2 regions of the Arthrobacter sp. SDR-2R genome follow, and region 2 is predicted to be linked to the other one. Evidence: predicted binding sites of a transcription regulator. Region 2 holds the regulator's gene; the other holds the start of a gene.

Region 1 (4,930 bases), 1.7 Mb from region 2:
TGTTGCGCTTGATGTCCTCGATGAGGTTCAGGCCGTAGTGCTTGCGGTCCTCGGTGGCGTAGGCGATGCCGTGGCGGATGGCGTCGGAGACGGTGGAGGTGTTGATTTCCTCGCCGTACTTATAGACCTTGCCGGACATTGCGGTGCCGTAGGTTCGGCCGAAGACGCTCATGGCGAGTTCGGTGCGCCCGGCGCCCATCAGCCCGGCAAGTCCCACCACCTCGCCCTTCCTGACATGCAGGTTGGCGTTGCGGACCACCATGCGGCTGTGGTCCTGGGGATGCCGGACGGACCAGTCCTCGATCCGGAGGACTTCCTCACCGATGTTCGGCTCGCGGTCCGGGTACAGGCTCTCCAGGTCGCGGCCCACCATGCCGCGGATGATGCGTTCCTGGGTGATCTGGCCTTCATCGAGCCGGAGGGTCTCAATGGTTTTGCCGTCCCGGATGATGGTGACGGCGTCGGCCACCTTGCGGATTTCATTGAGTTTGTGGCTGATGATGATGCTGGTTACCCCCTGGCCCTTCAGATGGAGGATCAGGTCCAGCAGGTGGCCGGAATCCTCGTCGTTGAGGGCGGCCGTGGGCTCGTCCAGGATGAGCAGCTTCACTTCCTTGGACAGCGCCTTGGCGATCTCCACGAGTTGCTGCTTGCCCACGCTGATGTGCTGGACGGGGGTGACGGGGTTTTCGTCGAGGCCCACGCGGGCCAGCAGCTTTGCTGCCTCCAGGTTGGTCTTGCGCCAGTCCACCCATCCGTTGGTGGCCTGTTCATTGCCAAGGTAGATGTTCTCAGCGATGGAGAGGTACGGGCTCAGCGCCAGTTCCTGGTGGATGATCACGATGCCCCGCTTCTCGCTGTCCGAGATGCTGGAGAAGTTGCAGGGTTCGTTTTCGAAGAGGATTTCCCCTTCGAAGCTGTTGTGTGGATAGACGCCGGACAACACTTTCATGAGCGTTGATTTGCCGGCGCCGTTTTCGCCGCAGATGGCGTGGACCTCTCCACGGTTCACATCGAGGGTGACGTCCTGCAGCGCTTTCACGCCGGGGAAGGTCTTGGTGATTCCTCGCATTTGAAGAATGGGTGTGTTCATCGTCAATTCCCACTGACTGGTCGAAGCTTGGCCGTCCTGCTGCTGCAGGAGGTTGCGGGCGGGGCTGCGGCCGGATGGAGGTCCGGCCACAGCCCCCGGACGCTGACTACTTGACGTCGGCGTCGGTGTAGTAACCCGAGTCGATCAGTTCCTTCTTGTAGTTGTCCTTGGTGATGATCACGGACTTCAGCAGGAAGGCCGGAACAACCTTGACCTTGTTGTTGTAGGTCTTGGTGTCGTTGGTTTCAGGTTCCTGGCCCTTGAGGACGGCGTCGACCATCTTGACGGCCTGTGCGCCGAGCTGGCGGGTGTCCTTAAAGATGGTGGAGTACTGCTCGCCCGCGACGATGGACTTCACGGAGCCCTTTTCGGCGTCCTGGCCGGTGACCACCGGAAGGCTTCCCTTGGCGTAGCCGCCGGTGCTGGTGAGGGCGGAGATGATGCCGATGGACAGGCCGTCGTACGGGGAAAGGACGCCGTTCAGCTTGGTGCCCGAGCTGTAGGCGGAGGTGATGATGTCCTCCATGCGCTTCTGCGCCACGGGTGCCTGCCAGCGAAGGATGGCGGCCTGCTCAAACTTGGTCTGGCCGCTGGGGACCTTCAGGGTGCCGGCATCCATGTAGGGCTTGAGGGTGTCCATGGCGCCGGTCCAGAAGAAGTTGGCGTTGTTGTCGTCCGGGCTTCCGGCGAAAAGTTCGATGTTGAAGGGGCCCTTGCCGTCCACCTTCTTGCCGCTCGCGTCGACCAGCCCCAGGCCGGTCAGCAGCGAGGTGGCCTGCTGGACGCCCACGGTGTAGTTGTCGAACGTGGTGTAGTAGTCCACGTTCGGAGTGCCGTTGATAAGGCGGTCGTAGGCGATGACCTTGACGTTCTGCTCCTTGGCCTTGGCCAGGACGTCGGTCAGGGTGGTGCCGTCGATGGCAGCGATGATCAGGGCCTTGGCGCCCTTGGTCAGCATGTTTTCGATCTGCGAGACCTGCGTGGGGATGTCGTCGTTGGCGAACTGGAGGTCCGTCTTGTAGCCGAGGTCTTTCAGGGACTTCTCAACATTGGCGCCGTCGGCGATCCACCGTTCAGATGTCTGGGTTGGCATCGAGATGCCAACCAGCGAGTCGCTGGGCTTCGCTGCGCCGCTGGATTCGCTGGTTCCGCCACGGGAGCCGCAACCGGTGGCTCCCACGGTCAGGGCGAGGACAAGGGCCACCGCGCCCATGAGTTTTTTGATTCTCACCATAATCTCCTTCCGCGGCAGCATTGCCGCGAAGTGTTGTTGGGCCGGGAAGCAACGGTGCTCCCGGTCCTGGCCACATGGTTGATGTGTCGGTTCAATATAGACTGATTTGTGAACGCTAACAAGAGCCTTCTCCCGGAAACTCCGAAATCTTTCGATGGCATTGACTTCTTCTTTGTTAGCGTTCACACTTGCTGCAGCACTTAGCTCGACCCTGACCCTACAAAACCGGTAATGAGGCCGCTTGCCTCCCGGATGGAGGCAACCCCATGCCAGATGCGCTATTTACTTCCAGCTCCGACCCCCGCCACGACCACTGCGTGGTCGGCGTGGACTTCGGGACCCTGTCCGGCCGCGCCGTGGTGGTGCGGGTCCGCGACGGCAAGGAGCTTGGGAGCGCCGTCCATGAATATCCCCATGCGGTGGTGACCGGCTCCCTGCCCGGTGACGTGGCGGGCGACGACGGCACGCGGCTTCCCGGCGAATGGGCGCTTCAGGTGCCCAACGACTACCGGGACGTCCTGCGCACCGCCGTTCCTGCCGCGGTGGCTGACGCGGGGATCGACCCGGCCGCCGTCGTCGGCATTGCCACCGACTTCACCGCCTGCACCATGGTGCCCGTGAAGGCCGATGGCACGCCGCTGAACGAATTGCCGGGCTATGCCAACCGCCCGCATGCCTACGTGAAGCTCTGGCGCCACCACGCCGCCCAGGGGCAGGCCGACCGGATCAACCGGCTGGCGGCCGAACGCGGCGAAGACTGGCTTCCGCGGTACGGCGGCCTGATCTCGTCCGAGTGGGAATTCGCCAAAGGCCTGCAGCTGCTGGAAGAGGACCCGGAGGCCTACGCCGAAATGGACCACTGGGTGGAGGCGGCCGACTGGATCGTCTGGCAGCTGTGCGGCCGCTACGTCCGCAACGCCTGCACCGCCGGCTACAAGGGCATCTACCAGGACGGGCGGTACCCCTCGGAGGATTTCCTGGCCGCCCTGAATCCGGACTTCAAGGACTTTGTCAGTTCCAAGCTGGAGCACACGATCGGGCGGCTGGGGGACGCCGCAGGGACCCTGACGGCGGAGGCTGCAGCCTGGACCGGGCTGCCGGAGGGCATCGCCGTGGCCGTGGGAAACGTTGACGCCCACGTCACTGCCCCTGCTGCCAAGGCCGTGGAATCCGGCCAGCTGGTGGCTATCATGGGCACCTCCACCTGCCATGTGATGAACGGCAGCGAACTGCGTGAAGTGCCGGGAATGTGCGGGGCAGTGGACGGCGGCATCGTGCCCGGCCTGTGGGGTTACGAGGCCGGTCAGTCCGGTGTGGGGGACATCTTCGGCTGGTTCACCAGGTACGGCGTCCCGCCCGAATACCATGAGGCTGCCGGGGACGCGGGGCTGGGAATCCACGAGTACCTCACCGGACTGGCGTCGCGGCAGGCCATCGGGGAGCACGGCCTGATCGCGCTCGACTGGCACTCGGGCAACCGCTCGGTGCTGGTGGACCACGAGCTGTCCGGCATCGTGGTGGGCCAGACCCTTGCCACCCGGCCCGAGGACACCTACCGTGCCCTGCTGGAAGCCACGGCCTTCGGAACCCGCACCATCGTGGACGCGTTCCGCGACGCCGGGGTTCCGGTCAGGGAATTCATCGTGGCCGGTGGCCTGCTCAAGAACAGGCTGCTGATGCAGATCTACGCGGACGCCACCGGCCTGCAGCTGTCCACTATCGGCTCGGAGCAGGGCCCGGCCCTGGGATCGGCCATCCACGCCGCCGTGGCCGCGGGTGAATACGCGGACATCCGGGAAGCCGCCGCCGCCATGGGCGCCGAACCCGGCGAGGTCTACACGCCGATCCCGGAAAACGTTGCCGCGTACGAGGAACTGTTCCAGGAATACAAGGCACTGCACGACTACTTTGGCCGCGGCGGCAATGACGTGATGCACCGGCTCAAGGCCATCCAGCGCAAAGCCGCCCGGGCCAGCCTGCCCGGCTCCGCCGCCGAACCTGCCGTGGGGGTCTCCGCATGAGCACCGACACCGGGATCCTGGAAACCATCGCCCGGATCCGGGAGGACGTGTGCGCCCTGCACGCTGAGTTGACGCGCTACGAACTGGTGGTGTGGACCGCAGGCAACGTTTCCGCCCGGGTGCCGGGCACCGACCTCATGGTTATCAAGCCCTCCGGGGTCGCCTACCAGGACCTGACCCCGGAGCAGATGATCGTGACGGACCTGCACGGCATGCCCGTCAGGGGCACCAACGTCGGTGGCGGCGGGACCGTGGACTGGGGCAACCCGCCGCTGTCGCCGTCGTCGGACACCGCAGCGCACGCCTACGTGTACCGGCACATGCCGGAGGTGGGGGGCGTGGTGCACACCCACTCCACCTACGCCACTGCCTGGGCTGCCCGGGGGGAGGCCATTCCGTGCGTGCTGACCATGATGGGCGATGAGTTCGGCGGCTCCATCCCGGTGGGCCCATTCGCGCTGATCGGGGACGACTCGATCGGCCACGGGATCGTGGAGACGCTGAAGAACTCCAATTCACCGGCGGTCCTGATGCAGAACCACGGCCCCTTCACCATCGGCAAGGACGCCCGCTCCGCGGTGA
Region 2 (4,930 bases):
CGCAAGACCCGTCACCAGCGCCGCAACAAGAAGTAGCGATACTTCAAGCAGCGTGGAAATGCCCGTCGCCTTCCAAGGTGGCGGGCATTTCGTTTAACCCGGCAAGAGGTAAGAATTATGCCCGCGGGCCGCGGATGCGGGCGAAGCCCTTCCAGAGGCCGTAGATGGCCCCGCCGAAGGTGGCCGCCTTGAGTCCCAATGTCGCGGCACGGCGGCCTGCGCGGAAATCGTAAACCGGCCAGTTGCGGTCGCGGGCGTGGCGGCGCAGCCTGGCGTCCGGATTGATGGCCACCGGATGGCCCACCAGCGACAGCAGCGGGACGTCGTTGTAGGAGTCGCTGTAGGCCCAGCAGCGCTTGAGGTCCAGGCCCTCATCGTCGGCGATGGCCTGCACGGCCACGGCCTTGGCCGAGCCGTGCAGGATGTCTCCCACCAGCCGCCCGGTGTACAGGCCGTCCGAGACCTCGCCCACGGTCCCCAGGGCTCCGGTCAGTCCCAGCCGGGTGGAGATTACGGTGGCCACTTCGATGGGGGTGGCTGTCACCAGCCAGACGCGGCGGCCCACCCTCAGGTGCTGTTGCGCCAGCGCTTTGGTGCCGGGCCAGATCCGGGACGCGATCATCTCGTCATAGACTTCTTCGCCCAGCGCCTTGATGTCATCCACACTGATGCCCACGGCCAGGGTCAGGGCCGAGTCCCGGACGGCATGGACATCGTCCATGTTCTCGCCGCGGGCCACAAACTTGAACTGCTTCCAGGCCATACCCGCCGCCTGCCTCAGGGTGAAGGCTCCCCGCTGGTGCATCTTGCGGGCCACATGGAACAGGCTGGCACCCCGCATCAGGGTGTTGTCCACATCGAAGAACGCCGCCTCGCCGGGCTGCGGCGCAGCAACCGGCCGTGTGACTACGGCGACGTATTTCTCCTGGGGCATGGAGTTGAGTCTAGTCAATCCACTGGCCCGCCGCCGTCGGCGTCAGCCTCACGCCGGGAACGGCGATACCGTTAAGCCATGGCTACACCCCGCGTCGTCCTGGTCACCAAAGCTGACTGCCACCTTTGTGAGGAGGCGCGCGACGCCGTCGGCCGGGTCACTGCCTCATTGGGCCTTACCTGGAGCGAAGAGCTGGTGGACAACCAGCCTGAACTGCGGGAGCGCTACGCCGAAGAGATCCCGGTGGTCCTGGTGGACGGCGTGCAGCGCGACTTCTGGAAGATCGACGAGGTCCGGCTGGCACGCGTGCTGCAGCGCGCCATGGGCCGGTAGGGCAGTGGCGGCAGTTTCTGATGGTCCTGGTTTTGAAGGCATGAGCGGCAGGGACCTAGAGTGGACTCACAACGCGACGCAAGGGAGGTGCGGGTGACATCCCTGGGTTCTTCGCCCCAGTCTGTCCCGGACCTTCCGGATGCCACGGGCGCACTGACCAAGCAGATACCTCCTGCCGCCGTGGCCCGGCTCACCATCTACCTCCGTGCCCTGAACACATTGCTGTCCGAGGGCGTGGAGCGCGTTTCCTCCGAATCCCTGGCAGAAGCCTCCGGCGTCAGTTCTTCAACCCTCCGCAAGGACCTGTCCCATGTGGGGTCCTATGGCACCAGGGGCGTCGGTTATGAGGTGCAGTACCTCAGCCGCCACATCGCCGCCGCGCTCGGACTGACCCACGACTGGAAAGTGGCCATTGTGGGCGCCGGCAACTTGGGCAAGGCGCTGGCACGCTACGGCGGCTTTGAGTCGCGCGGGTTCGATGTGGTGGCCATCTTCGACGCAGACCAGATGGTGGTGGGCAACGAGGTGGGATGGCTGCGCGTCAGCGACGTGGCAGACCTGGAGACCGTCCTGCACCGCACCGGGGCCAACATGGTGGTCCTGGCCCTTCCCGCGGCCGTCGCGCAGGGCGTTTGCGACCGTGTGGTGGCGGCAGGCGTGCGCAGCGTGCTGAGCTTTGCACCCGTGATGCTGCAGGTTCCCGAAGGGGTCAATCTTCGCAAGGTGGACATGGCCACTGAACTCCAGATCCTGGCCTACCACGCCCAGCGGGCCCAGACGCCCGGGCAGACGGCCTAGGGTTTCCCTGGAAGTTTTCCCCCGGCCCAAGTCTTGGCGGACCCGTTAAAGCAGGTGGCCCGGGATGCGAATGATGCATCCCGGGCCGCGTGCAGTGTCAGCGGGCGGAGTGGCTACCGCCCGTAGGGGTTGCCGAAGCCGCCCGAATAGGGGTTGGCGAAAGGCTGCTGCTTCCGGAAGTACGGGGCGGCTGCCGGAAGGTAGAGCAGCACGATGGCCGCAATTCCCAGGAGCGTTCCGATGGTGGCAAAGCTGGGGGGACCAAAGAGTCCGAAGACGGACAGTGCAGCGAAGACCGTTCCCAGGATGCGGGCCCAGTTCTTGCCCTTTCGGACGAAGAAGGCCACCAGCAGGTAGAGGGCCACGCCAATGATCGCGAACACCACCAGGGTGCCGGCGATGACCCCCTTAATGTCGTCATAGGTGACTCCACTGGCGCCTCCGGCCGCCATCTGGTCCTCGAATGTCCGCCGGAACACCGGATCATCCAGCTGCGTCAGCCCGGTCAGCAGGGAGATCACGAAGATCACTGCCGACGCGATCAACAGCCAGAACGAGATGTTCACCAGCTGCGGGACGCCGTTGCCTCCGGCCGGCTGCGGCTGCTCCGACGGGTACTGGCCGTAGGGGGACTGCCCGTAGGGCGGCTGGCCGTACTGGGGTGCATTCTGCCCGAACTGGGCGCCATACTGCGGCGGGTTCTGGCCGTAGCCCGGGGCCTGCGGCGCATTCTGGCCGTACTGGGGCTGGTTTTGGCCGTACTGCGGCGCTGCCGGCGGCTGGTTCTGGCCGTACTGGGGCGCGTTCTGCCCATATTGCGGGGCGTTCTGGCCATACTGCGGCGCATTCTGCCCGTAGCGGGGCTGCTGCTGGTCTCCGGACTGGGGGCTGCCGGCCTGTTCATGCCCCGGCTGGTCGTTGCTGGGGTCTTGGGGCGACGGGGGCGGGACGGGAGGAGTACTCATGGCGTTCCTTCTGCAGGTCGGGATCCGGGTAGGCTGCCGGGAATCAGTCCTCTGCCTTCCCCCAGCATGGCTTAAGTCCACCGTACCCCCGGCGGGCGGCGTTGTGGGTGATTCAGCGGGTATTGGCGCAGGTGGTTGCCGTTAAACAGGGAACCCCGGCGCCAGGCCGGGGAGGCCTGGCGCCGGGGTTGTGCCCTGGCGGGCGGAACTACGCTGCGGGGGCGATGAAGGCGAGTTCAAGGTTGATGGCAACCTTGTCGCTGACCAGCACGCCGCCGGCTTCCAGGACGGCGTTCCAGGTGAGGCCGAAGTCCTTGCGGCTGATGGTGGTCTCGGCGGAGACGCCGGCGCGGGTGTTGCCGAACGGATCAACGGCAACACCGTTGAATTCGGTTTCCAGGGTCACCGGGCGGGTGACACCCTTGATGGTCAGGTCGCCGGTGAGCTCGTAGCTGTTGCCCTTGGCCACCAGGCCGTTGGATACGAAGGAGATCTCGGGAAACTTCTCCACATCGAAGAAGTCCTCGCCCTTGACGTGGCCGTCGCGGTTGGCGTCGCCGGAGTCGAAGCTGGCGGTCTGGATGGTGGCGTTGATCCTGGACTCAGCCACATCCTGGCCCAGGTCCAGCGTGGCGGCGGCCTCTTTGAACTGGCCGCGGACCTTGCTGATGCCGGCGTGCCGGACAGTGAAGCCGATCTCGCTGTGGGAGTTGTCCAGGGTCCAGGTGCCGGTGGTGACGTCTGCGGGAAGTGCCATGATGTTGCTCCTTGTAAAGGTGTATGTACTGAGGTCCTGCCGTTGAACCTTCATCTGTTGAAGCCTCAACTAACTTGCTGCATCCAGTATAAACATGCATTTGCATGTTTTGTTCCCGTCCACGGAACATTTCTTCAAAAACTTAAGTTCTACTCTTTGTAGAAGGAGCGGCCCGAGATTTCGGATCGCACGCCATCTTTGAGAAACTGGTAAACATGCCCCAAGCCACTGTCCATCTGCTCCGCCACGGCGAGGTCCATAACCCCGAGGGCGTTCTCTATGGGCGGCTTCCCGAATTCCACCTCTCCGAACTGGGGCAGGAGATGGCCCGGACGCTAGCCGAATACTTCCGGCAGCGCGCCGAACGCGGCGCCCGCATCACCTACCTGGCCGCCTCCCCACTGGACCGCGCGCAGGAAACGGCGCGGCCGACGTCGGAAGCCCTGCAGCTGCAGGTCCACACCGACGAGCGGATCATCGAAGCGGAAAACTACTTTGAGGGCATGAAGGTCACCAAGGCCGAACTCCGCCGGCCCAGGCACTGGCCGCACCTGGTCAACCCGCTGCGCCCCTCCTGGGGCGAACCGTACAAGGAGCAGGCCGCGAGGGTGGCGGCCGCGGCGCAGGACGCCCGGCTGCGGGCCATCGAACTTGCTGCCGGCGACTTCGGTGCCCACGGCCCCGAGGCGATCCTGGTGAGCCACCAACTGCCGATCTGGGCTGCCCGGCTCAGCGCCGAAGGCCGGCCCCTGTGGCACGACCCACGCAAGCGCGAGTGCACCCTGACGTCCGTCACGTCCCTGGTGTTCGACGACGACGGCTCGCTTTTGCGGGTCGAGTACAGCGAACCCGCGGCGTCCCTTCTTCCCGGTGCCGCCAGCACCCCTGGAGCCTAGAAGTGAGCAACAACAACCTCCCCTCCCGCCGCAGCATGCTCGCCGCCGGCGGCATGGCCCTGACCGCACTGACCCTGGGCCTCTCCGGCTGTGCCCAGGAGGATGCGCTGGCCAAGCAGGCCAAGGCAGGGGACAACAAGAACTATGTGGCCGGCGACGGCTCCGTGACAGAGTTCGCCGCCGGGGACCGCAAGGAAGCCGTGCAGATCCAGGGTGCGCTTTTCAACGGCACTGCGGTAACCCCGGC

The links. Region 2 encodes Rex, which represses fermentation and respiration genes when NADH is low (regulators of the CRP and FNR family bind a similar motif). Its sites were predicted from a motif close to CTTGTGAANNNNTTCACAAG; they were not measured.
Region 1: araB (ribulokinase) is a predicted target of Rex. The motif match lies at 2,433-2,452, and genes of this name have one in related genera.

What each region holds. Positions count from the first base shown of each region.
Region 1 covers NZ_CM173231.1:4,066,225-4,071,154, reverse strand. The annotation lists gene mmsA (multiple monosaccharide ABC transporter ATP-binding protein) at 1-1,093, opposite strand, end outside; gene chvE (multiple monosaccharide ABC transporter substrate-binding protein) at 1,200-2,327, opposite strand; gene araB (ribulokinase) at 2,594-4,348, shown strand; gene AC3ANU_RS18770 (L-ribulose-5-phosphate 4-epimerase) at 4,345-4,930, shown strand, end outside.
Region 2 covers NZ_CM173231.1:1,325,601-1,330,530, forward strand. The annotation lists gene AC3ANU_RS06095 (30S ribosomal protein bS22) at 1-36, shown strand, start outside; gene AC3ANU_RS06100 (HAD family hydrolase) at 116-934, opposite strand; gene AC3ANU_RS06105 (glutaredoxin family protein) at 1,013-1,267, shown strand; gene AC3ANU_RS06110 (redox-sensing transcriptional repressor Rex) at 1,361-2,065, shown strand; gene AC3ANU_RS06115 (hypothetical protein) at 2,179-3,030, opposite strand; gene AC3ANU_RS06120 (YceI family protein) at 3,239-3,787, opposite strand; gene AC3ANU_RS06125 (histidine phosphatase family protein) at 4,003-4,683, shown strand; gene AC3ANU_RS06130 (TlpA family protein disulfide reductase) at 4,719-4,930, shown strand, end outside.